DNA from 2 places in the Streptomyces sp. NPDC001100 genome. Region 2 is predicted to be linked to the other one. Evidence: predicted binding sites of a transcription regulator. Region 2 holds the regulator's gene; the other holds the start of a gene.

Region 1 (4,853 bases), on a different contig from region 2:
TCACGTCCCCGTCGTCCGAGATCCACTCCGCCTCGGCCGTCGCCGGGATCGCCTCGTGCGGCACCCCGGGCGCGATCTTCAGCGCGGCGAGCGGGGCCGCCGTAGCGGCGCCGACGGCCCAGGACAACGGGGGCGAGTACGCCTCGGGGTCGAAGATGCGGCCCCGGCCGCCCCGGCGTGCGGGGTCGACGAACACGGCGTCGTACGCGGTCGTGTCGACGTCCGTGACATCCGCCTCGCGCACCTCGATCAGGTCGGCCAGGCCGAGCGCCTGCGCGTTGGCGCGCGCCACGGCGGCCGTCAGCGGATCGCGGTCCACGGCCAGCACGCGCACCCCCGCCCGCGCCAGCGCGATCGCGTCGCCGCCGATCCCGCAGCACAGGTCGGCGACGGAGGTCACGCCCAGTTCGCGCAGGCGCCCCGCGCGATAGGCGGCGACCGTCGTGCGGGTGGACTGTTCGAAGCCGTTCGGGGTGAAGAACATCCGGTCGGCGTCCTCGGGCGCGAACTTCGCCACCGCCGCCCGCTGCCGCAGCCGGGCCTGGCCGAGGGCCGCCGAGACGAGGTCGGCGGGATACTCGCGGCGCAGCCGGGTCGCGACGGCGAGTTCCTTGGCCGGGTCGGTGCCGCGGACCTCGTCGAGGAGGGCCCGGCCCTCCGGGGTGAGCAGGGCGGCGAAGGCGAGTACGGGGTCGTGCACCGGGGCATGGGGGTCGTTCACCGGGTCATTGTGGGCCAGTCGGTGGACGGTGTGCCTCCGGTGGCGGTGTGTTGGCGGTGTCGGCACGGGATCGGGGGCCGGGGCCTGAAAAGATCCGACGTCATGCGAGTAGTCGTACAAAATGACATCAATCGGGCGTACGGAAACCAGGCGACTCGGCGTCGGAGAGCGGGCGTCCGTGGCGCGCTCGCCGCCCTCGCGCTCGCCGCCCTCGTCTCCGGCTGCACCCAGCCCGGCGCCGGCAAAGCCGCCCCTGTGGCGCACGGCGCGCAGCCCCTGCACGCGCCCCCGGCCCGCGCGCTCGACTCCTACGCCTCCAGGCTCCGCGCCGCCTACGCAGCCCGGGTCGCCGCCGCGAAGCGCTGGGGACTGGCGAAGGTGCCGCTCCAGGCGCCGCCGGCGCCCGCGCACAAGCCGGAGATCACCGCGCGCAAGGGCTTCGAGGTGGACGACCAGGAGGAGTTGAACCTCCCGCCGGTCTTCACGACGATCCCCACCAGGCAGAAGATCGTCTTCCTCACCATCGACGACGGCGAGAACAAGGACCCCGCGTTCCTGCGGATGATGAGCGACCTGAAGATCCCGTACACGGCCTTCCTCAGCAACTACCTGGTCAAGGACGACTACGGCTACTTCAAGAAGATGCAGGCCGAGGGCCACACGCTCAACAACCACACCCTCACGCACCCGTACCTGCCCGGTCTGTCCTACGCCGAGCAGAAGCGTGAGATCTGCGGCATGCAGGACATCATGAAGAAGCAGTTCGGCAAGGCCCCGACGGTCTTCCGGCCGCCGTACGGGAACTACAACCACGACACCCTCGTCGCCGCCAAGTCCTGCGGCATCAAGTACGCCCCGATCTGGGACGAGGAGGTCTACGTCGACCACTGGGAGTACCGCGAGGACGACCGGGACCTGCACCCCGGGGACATCGTCCTGACCCACTTCCGGGGCCGCGCGGACTGGAAGGGCACCATGGTCGACGACATGCGCCGCTTCCTCGGCAAGGTCACGGCCGAGGGCTACGCGGTGGCCCGCCTGGAGGACTACCTGTGAGGGTCCCGGTACCGGTGGCCGTCGCCCTGGCGGCCACCCTCCTCACCGGCTGCGCCCAGTCCGTCGACCCCATCGAACGGCTCGGCAAGAAGGCCGCCCAGCGCGTCCACCCGCACGGCCCGTCCCGCGAACAGCCGTACCGCCACTGGGGTCTGACGGCCCCCCTGGCCCCCGCCCCGAAACCGTCCCCCGGACCCCCCGCCCGCTCGGCGGGCCCCGGCCTCCCGCCCGTCGTGGACCACGTCCGCACCCGCGACAGGGTCGTCTTCCTGACCTACGACCACGAGGCGAGCACCCGCCGGGACCCGAGGTTCACCGACCTGGTCCGCGAACTGCGCCTCCCCGTAACGGAGTTCCGCACACCGCCGGGGCCCGCCCACTTCACCGGCCTGCCCTACTCCACCCAACGCACCGAGATCTGCGGCCACTTGGCCCGTCCCCGGCCCCGGCTGCTCCGGCCCCCCGACGGCACGTACGACACCACCACCCGCCGGGCCGCCGCCGACTGCGGCATCTCCGCCCTGGTCCTCTGGCGCGCCTCCACGACCACCGGAACCCTCACCTACGCCCGAGGCGCCCACCGCCTCACCCCCGGCGACATCGTCCGCATCACCCCGACCGACACGACGGCCCGACTGCTCCGGGGGATCCAGGAGCGGGGCCTGACGGTGGGCCGACTGGAGGACTACCTCTGACGCGCCGGGCGGGAGTGTCAGAGGCCCCGGATAACCTGCCGCGCACGACGAACAGCGGTGAGGGGAAAGGGCCTTGCGATGGGTGGCGACCAGTGGACCTCGACGGGGCCGTACCAGAAGGACCTTGAGTCGGCGTTCCGGCAGGCACAGGAACAGAAACTGGCCGAGGACGACCACGGGTTCCCGGGGCGGGACATCCTCGATCTGTGCGAGGACGAGGGCTGGGCGGAGTACATCCTGACCGGCGGCACCTCCTCCGTACTCGACTTCCACGACCTCGTCGACGCGGCGTCCGGGGACGAGGTCGCCATGATGCGACCCCTGACCGAGGACGAGGTGCGCGACTGGGCGCCGGAGGGCAGACCCACCCGCGAGCGCTGGATCGCGGCGCTCCGCGGCGGCGCCGCGTCCTTCCCGGGCCGTGGGGCCGGCCGATGCACGACCCTCTATCGCGACGGCGAGCCGGCGGAGATCGGCTATTGGGGGTGTACGGCGGATTAGCCGGAACGGCTGTGGAAATCCGTCAGCGCCGGCCGTCCCTCCAACACAGGTCGCTACTCCAGCACCGGTCGGCACCATCAGCCCGTCCGCCGTTTGAGGACGAGGCCGTCCAGGCCGATAGCGGGGGTCCGGGGGCGCAGCCCCCAGAGACGGCAACCACAGCCGACGGTCACCCAAATTCCGCCCAAGCGCCGCGGGCATTGGCACTCCGCTTGACCGAGTGCTAATCGCAGTCATAGTCTCAGGTCTGGCACTCCCCCCTGGAGAGTGCCAATAGCGACGGGCAGGTCCGGCACCCGCGACGACGGATCCACCTGGTCGCCACCTCAGACAGTTAACCCCGTGAGATCTCCGAAGGGGGAGGTCGGATCGTGACGACCACCAGCTCCAAGGTTGCCATCAAGCCGCTTGAGGACCGCATTGTGGTCCAGCCGCTCGACGCCGAGCAGACCACGGCCTCTGGCCTGGTCATCCCGGACACGGCCAAGGAGAAGCCCCAGGAGGGCGTCGTCCTGGCCGTGGGCCCGGGCCGCTTCGAGAACGGCGAGCGTCTTCCGCTCGACGTGAAGACCGGCGACATCGTGCTGTACAGCAAGTACGGCGGCACCGAAGTGAAGTACAGCGGCGAGGAGTACCTCGTCCTCTCGGCCCGCGACGTGCTCGCGATCATCGAGAAGTAATTCGCTTCACATTCAGTATGTGAGCTACGCCCCTGGCCCCCGCGACCTTATGAAGCCGGGCGTCAGGGGCGTCGTTCGTTTCACCCACGTTTTCCGAGAGGGCTGAACCGCTCCCATGGCGAAGATCCTGAAGTTCGACGAGGACGCCCGTCGCGCCCTTGAGCGCGGCGTCAACAAGCTTGCCGACACGGTGAAGGTGACGATCGGCCCCAAGGGCCGCAACGTCGTCATCGACAAGAAGTTCGGCGCCCCCACCATCACCAACGACGGTGTCACCATCGCCCGCGAGGTCGAGCTCGACGACCCGTACGAGAACCTCGGTGCCCAGCTGGTGAAGGAGGTGGCGACCAAGACCAACGACATCGCGGGTGACGGCACCACCACCGCCACCGTGCTCGCCCAGGCGCTCGTCCGCGAGGGCCTGCGCAACGTTGCCGCGGGTGCCTCCCCGGCCGCCCTGAAGAAGGGCATCGACGCCGCCGTCAAGGCCGTCTCCGACGAGCTGCTCGCCACCGCGCGGCCCATCGACGACAAGGCCGACATCGCGGCCGTCGCCGGTCTGTCCGCGCAGGACAGCCAGGTCGGCGAGCTCATCGCCGAGGCGATGGACAAGGTCGGCAAGGACGGTGTCATCACCGTCGAGGAGTCCAACACCTTCGGTCTGGAGCTGGACTTCACCGAGGGCATGGCCTTCGACAAGGGCTACCTGTCGCCGTACTTCGTGACGGACCAGGAGCGGATGGAAGCGGTCCTCGAGGACCCGTACATCCTCATCCACCAGGGCAAGATCAGCTCCATCCAGGACCTGCTGCCGCTGCTGGAGAAGGTCATCCAGGCCAACGCCTCCAAGCCGCTGCTGATCATCGCCGAGGACGTCGAGGGCGAGGCCCTGTCGACCCTGGTCGTGAACAAGATCCGCGGCACGTTCAACGCGGTCGCGGTCAAGGCCCCCGGCTTCGGCGACCGCCGCAAGGCGATGCTCGGCGACCTCGCCACCCTCACCGGCGGTCAGGTCATCGCCGAGGAGGTCGGCCTCAAGCTCGACCAGGTCGGCCTGGACGTGCTCGGCTCCGCCCGTCGCGTGACGGTCACCAAGGACGACACCACCGTCGTCGACGGTGCCGGTGACTCCTCCGAGGTCACGGGCCGCGTCAACCAGATCAAGGCCGAGATCGAGAACACCGACTCCGACTGGGACCG
Region 2 (4,853 bases):
GTCCGTGCAGGACCAGATTCCCTCCAGTCGGTGGGAGCGTCTCCAGACGCAGGATGTGGCATTTCCCGGCGAGAACAGCGAGCCCCAGCCGGGCCTCGTAGTCATGGAGATCGGCGCGGACGACGGTCCGGGACGACTCGTACCTGCTCCCGCCGTGACGATGCTCGTCGAGGTCGTGTCGAAGACCAGCGCCCACCGGGACTACGTGGACAAGCGGTCGATCTACGCCGCAGGAGGCGTCCCTGTCTACCTGATCATCGACCCGTTCGAGGCCAGGTGTGTGGTGCTGACAGAGCCGACCGGGGCCGGTTTCTCGGCGGACTATCAGTCGGAGCGGACGCGTAAGTTCGGTGACCTCGTAGCGCTGCCGATCGTGGGCATCGACCTGGACACGACCGCATTCGCCACCCTGCCGCGTCTCAGGCCGTGACGAAGTCGATCAACTCCTCCACCCTGCCCAGCAGTTCCGGCTCCAGATCCTTGTAGGACCGGACCTTGGCCAGAATCGCCTGCCACACCGCACCGGTGTTTTCCGGCCAACCCAGCGCCCGGCACACCCCCGTCTTCCAGTCCTGCCCGTGCGGGACCCGGGGCCACGCGGCGATGCCCACGGAGGACGGTTTCACGGCCTCCCAGATGTCGATGTAGGGGTGGCCCACGACGAGCGCGTGCTCGCTGGTGACCGACTGGGCGATGCGCCACTCCTTGGTGCCCGGCACCAGGTGGTCGACCAGGATGCCGAGCCGCGCGTCCGGGCCCGGACCGAACTCCTCCACGATGGCCGGCAGGTCGTCGACGCCCTCCAGGTACTCGACCACCACCCCCTCGATGCGCAGGTCGTCGCCCCACACCCGCTCGACGAGCTCGGCGTCGTGCCGCCCCTCCACGTAGATCCGCCCGGCGCGGGCCACGCGCGCGCGTGCACCGGGGACGGCGACCGAACCGGATGCCGTACGGGTGGGCCGTAGCGGACTCGAAGGCGGCCTGACCAGGGTGACCACCCGGCCCTCCAGCAGGAAGCCCCTCGGCTCCATCGGGAACACCCGGTGCTTTCCGAAGCGGTCCTCCAGGGTGACCGTGCCGGCCTCGCAGCGGATCACCGCGCCGCAGAAACCGGTGCCCGGCTCCTCGACCACCAGGCCCGCCTCCGCGGGGACCTCGGGGACGGGCCTGGGCTTCTTCCACGGCGGGGTCAGGTCGGCGGAGTACTGGCGCATTCGGATGACGATAGGAGAAGGCCGGGAGGCGTCACCGCGACACGCCGAAACGCGTTGCCAACGCGTCCCGTTGGGCCCGCACGAACCCCGCGTCCACCACCGCTCCGTGACCGGGCACGTACAGCGCGTCCTCCCCGCCCAGGTCGAGCAGCCGGTCCAGCGCGGCCGGCCAGTGCCCCGGTACGGCGTCGGGGCCCGCCTGGGGTGCGCCGGACTCCTCGACCAGGTCGCCGCAGAACACGACCGGCGGGTCGCCCGGCACCATGAGCGCGAGATCGTGGGCGGTGTGTCCGCGAGTCGCCACCAGGTGGACGTCCGGGCCGCCGTCCATGTCGAGCACCGTGGGGCCCCACACGTATTCACGGGGGCACACGAGGATGTCCGCCGCGTTCTCCGCCGCCCGCGGGTCCAGACCGTTGCGCACCGCGTCGGCCCGTACCTCCTCACCACAGCCCTCGAACACCTCGCCCGGGCCCCCGGCCGCGAGAACCGTCGCCCCGGCAAAGACCGACGCCCCGAAGACATGGTCGAAATGGGCGTGGGTGAGCGCGAGATGGGTCACACGGCGCCCGGCGAGCGCCTGCGCCTGCATGCGCAACCGCGCGCCCTCCGCCACACTCGACCCGGCGTCGATCATGAGCGCCGAGCCGTCCCCGACGACCAGCCCCACCGTGCAGTCCCAGCCAGGCAGCCGGCACCGGCCCACCCCGGCGGCGAGCCGCTCCCACCCCGCCTCTTCCCAAGTCACCGTCATACGGCGACGCTAACGGTGACGGCACCCCACGGCGTGACATCGCAGGACCGGCCTTGCCCGGGGTGTACCTCACGGCCGTACACTGGCCGGGGAACGCTGGCACTCACGCGCACAGAGTGCCAGGAAAGGGCGGGCTCGCGACAAGCGGCGACAAAGGCGACCAGAACTGGAGGTGTGCGCGATGCTCAGCGAACGCAGGCTTCAGGTACTGCGCGCCATCGTCCAGGACTACGTCGGCACCGAGGAGCCGGTCGGGTCCAAGGCGCTCACCGAGCGGCACAGCCTCGGCGTCTCCCCGGCGACCGTGCGCAACGACATGGCGGCCCTGGAGGACGAGGGGTACATCGCCCAGCCGCACACCAGCGCCGGACGCATTCCCACGGACAAAGGCTACCGCCTGTTCGTCGACAAGCTCGCCGGCGTCAAGCCGATGACCGGCCCCGAGCGCAAGGCGATCCAGAACTTCCTCGACGGCGCGGTCGACCTCGACGACGTCGTCGGCCGTACGGTGCGGCTGCTCGCGCAGCTCACCCGGCAGGTCGCCGTCGTGCAGTACCCGTCGCTGACCCGCTCGACCGTGCGGCACGTGGAGCTGCTGTCGCTGGCCCCCGCGCGCGTGATGCTCGTGCTGATCACGGACACCGGGCGGGTCGAGCAGCGCATGGTGGACTGCCCGGCGCCGTTCGGGGAGTCCTCGCTCGCGGATCTACGCGCGCGGCTCAACAGCCGGATCGCCGGCCGCCGCTTCGCGGACGTGCCGCAGCTCGTGCAGGACCTGCCGGACGCCTTCGAGAACGAGGACCGCGGCACGGTCGCGACGGTGCTCTCCACCCTCCTGGAGACCCTCGTCGAAGAGACAGAGGAGCGGCTGATGATCGGCGGCACCGCCAATCTCACCCGCTTCGGACATGACTTTCCCCTCACCATCCGCCCCATCCTGGAAGCCCTGGAGGAGCAGGTCGTCCTCCTCAAGTTGCTTGGTGAGGCGGGGGATTCGGGCATGACCGTACGGATCGGTCACGAGAACGCCTACGAGGGACTCAACTCCACGTCGGTGGTGTCGGTCGGCTACGGTTCGGGCGGCGAGGCAGTCGCCAAGCTCGGCGTGGTCGGACCGACCCGCATGGATTACCCGGGAACGATGGGAGCGGTACGCGCAGTGGCACGGTACGTCGGACAGATCCTGGCGGAGTCCTAAGTGGCCACGGACTACTACGCCGTCCTCGGCGTGCGTCGCGACGCGTCGCAGGATGAGATCAAGAAGGCCTTCCGCCGGCTCGCGCGCGAGCTGCACCCGGACGTGAATCCGGATCCGAAGACCCAGGAGCGGTTCAAGGAGATCAACGCCGCTTACGAGGTGCTCTCGGACCCGCAGAAGAAGCAGGTCTACGACCTCGGCGGCGACCCCCTCTCGCAGGCGGGCGGCGGCGGAGCCGGCGGCTTCGGCGCGGGCGGCTTCGGGAACTTCTCGGACATCATGGACGCGTTCTTCGGCACGGCGTCGCAGCGCGGGCCGCGCTCGCGCACCCGCCGCGGCCAGGACGCCATGATCCGGCTGGAGATCGAGCTCGACGAGGCGGCCTTCGGCACCACGAAGGACATCCAGGTCGACACGGCCGTCGTCTGCAACACCTGCAACGGCGAGGGCGCCGCCCCCGGCACCTCCGCCCAGACATGCGACATGTGCCGCGGCCGTGGTGAGGTCTCGCAGGTGACCCGGTCCTTCCTGGGCCAGGTCATGACGTCCCGCCCCTGCCCCCAGTGCCAGGGCTTCGGCACCGTCGTGCCGACGCCGTGCCCGGAGTGCGCCGGAGACGGCCGCGTCCGCTCGCGGCGCACCCTGACGGTCAAGATCCCGGCCGGTGTGGACAACGGCACGCGGATCCAGCTCGCGGGCGAGGGCGAGGTCGGTCCCGGCGGCGGCCCCGCCGGTGACCTGTACGTCGAGATCCACGAGCTGCCGCACGCGATGTTCCAGCGCCGCGGCGACGACCTGCACTGCACGGTCACGCTCCCCATGACCGCCGCGTCCCTGGGCACGAAGGTGCCGTTGGAGACGCTGGACGGCATGGAGGAGGTCGACATCCGCCCGGGCACCCAGTCCGGCCAGTCGATCCCGCTGCACGGCAGGGGCATCACGCATCTGCGCGGCGGCGGCCGGGGCGACCTCATCGTGCACGTCGAGGTCACCACCCCGACCAAGCTCGACGTGGAGCAGGAACGTCTGCTCAGGGAGCTCGCGAAACTGCGCGGCGAGGAGCGCCCCATGGGGACGTTCCAGCCGGGGCAGCAGGGGCTGTTCTCGCGGTTGAAGGACGCGTTCAACGGTCGCTGAACCGGTCGTCGAATCGGTCGTCGAATGGGGCGTGGAACCGGTCTCCGCGCGGGCATGCATCTGTCCTATGCCTGCCGGAAGGCCGGATTCGGACTTGTTCGGAGGACGTGACAACATGCCGTCATGTCCTCCGCACTGACCGATCTTTTCCCGCATCCGATCGTGCAGGCCCCCATGGCGGGCGGTGTCTCCGTACCGCGCCTCGCGGCTGCCGTGTCCGAGGCCGGCGGGCTGGGGTTCCTCGCCGCCGGGTACAAGACCGCCGACGGTATGTACCAGGAGATCAAGCAGCTGCGGAGCCTGACGTCCCGCCCCTTCGGCGTGAACCTCTTCATGCCGCAGCCGGAGTACGCGGACAAGGCGGCGGTCGACGTCTACGCCCACCAGCTGGCCGGCGAGGCCGCCTGGTACGACACGGAACTCGGCGATCCGGACAGCGGCCGCGAGGACGGCTACGACGCGAAGCTGTCCGTGCTGCTCGACAACCCGGTGGCCTTCGCCTCCTTCCACTTCGGCGTCCCCACCCGTGAGGTGCTGGACTCGCTGC

What was found. Region 2 encodes HrcA, which represses chaperone genes, less so after heat shock. Its sites were predicted from a motif close to TTNGCACTCNGNNNNNCNGAGTGCNAA; they were not measured.
Region 1: a site for HrcA is predicted at 3,174-3,200, ahead of groES (co-chaperone GroES). Genes of this name have one in related genera too.

What each region holds. Positions count from the first base shown of each region.
Region 1 is NZ_JBSFKO010000002.1:373,093-377,945, reverse strand. It holds gene ACWDEW_RS03950 (class I SAM-dependent methyltransferase) at 1-721, opposite strand, end outside; gene ACWDEW_RS03945 (polysaccharide deacetylase family protein) at 824-1,777, shown strand; gene ACWDEW_RS03940 (hypothetical protein) at 1,774-2,472, shown strand; gene ACWDEW_RS03935 (hypothetical protein) at 2,551-2,973, shown strand; gene groES (co-chaperone GroES) at 3,345-3,653, shown strand; gene groL (chaperonin GroEL) at 3,769-4,853, shown strand, end outside.
Region 2 is NZ_JBSFKO010000003.1:306,415-311,267, reverse strand. It holds gene ACWDEW_RS05950 (Uma2 family endonuclease) at 1-430, shown strand, start outside; gene ACWDEW_RS05945 (DUF3097 domain-containing protein) at 420-1,217, opposite strand; gene ACWDEW_RS05940 (MBL fold metallo-hydrolase) at 1,249-1,971, opposite strand; gene hrcA (heat-inducible transcriptional repressor HrcA) at 2,153-3,169, shown strand; gene dnaJ (molecular chaperone DnaJ) at 3,170-4,306, shown strand; gene ACWDEW_RS05925 (nitronate monooxygenase) at 4,430-4,853, shown strand, end outside.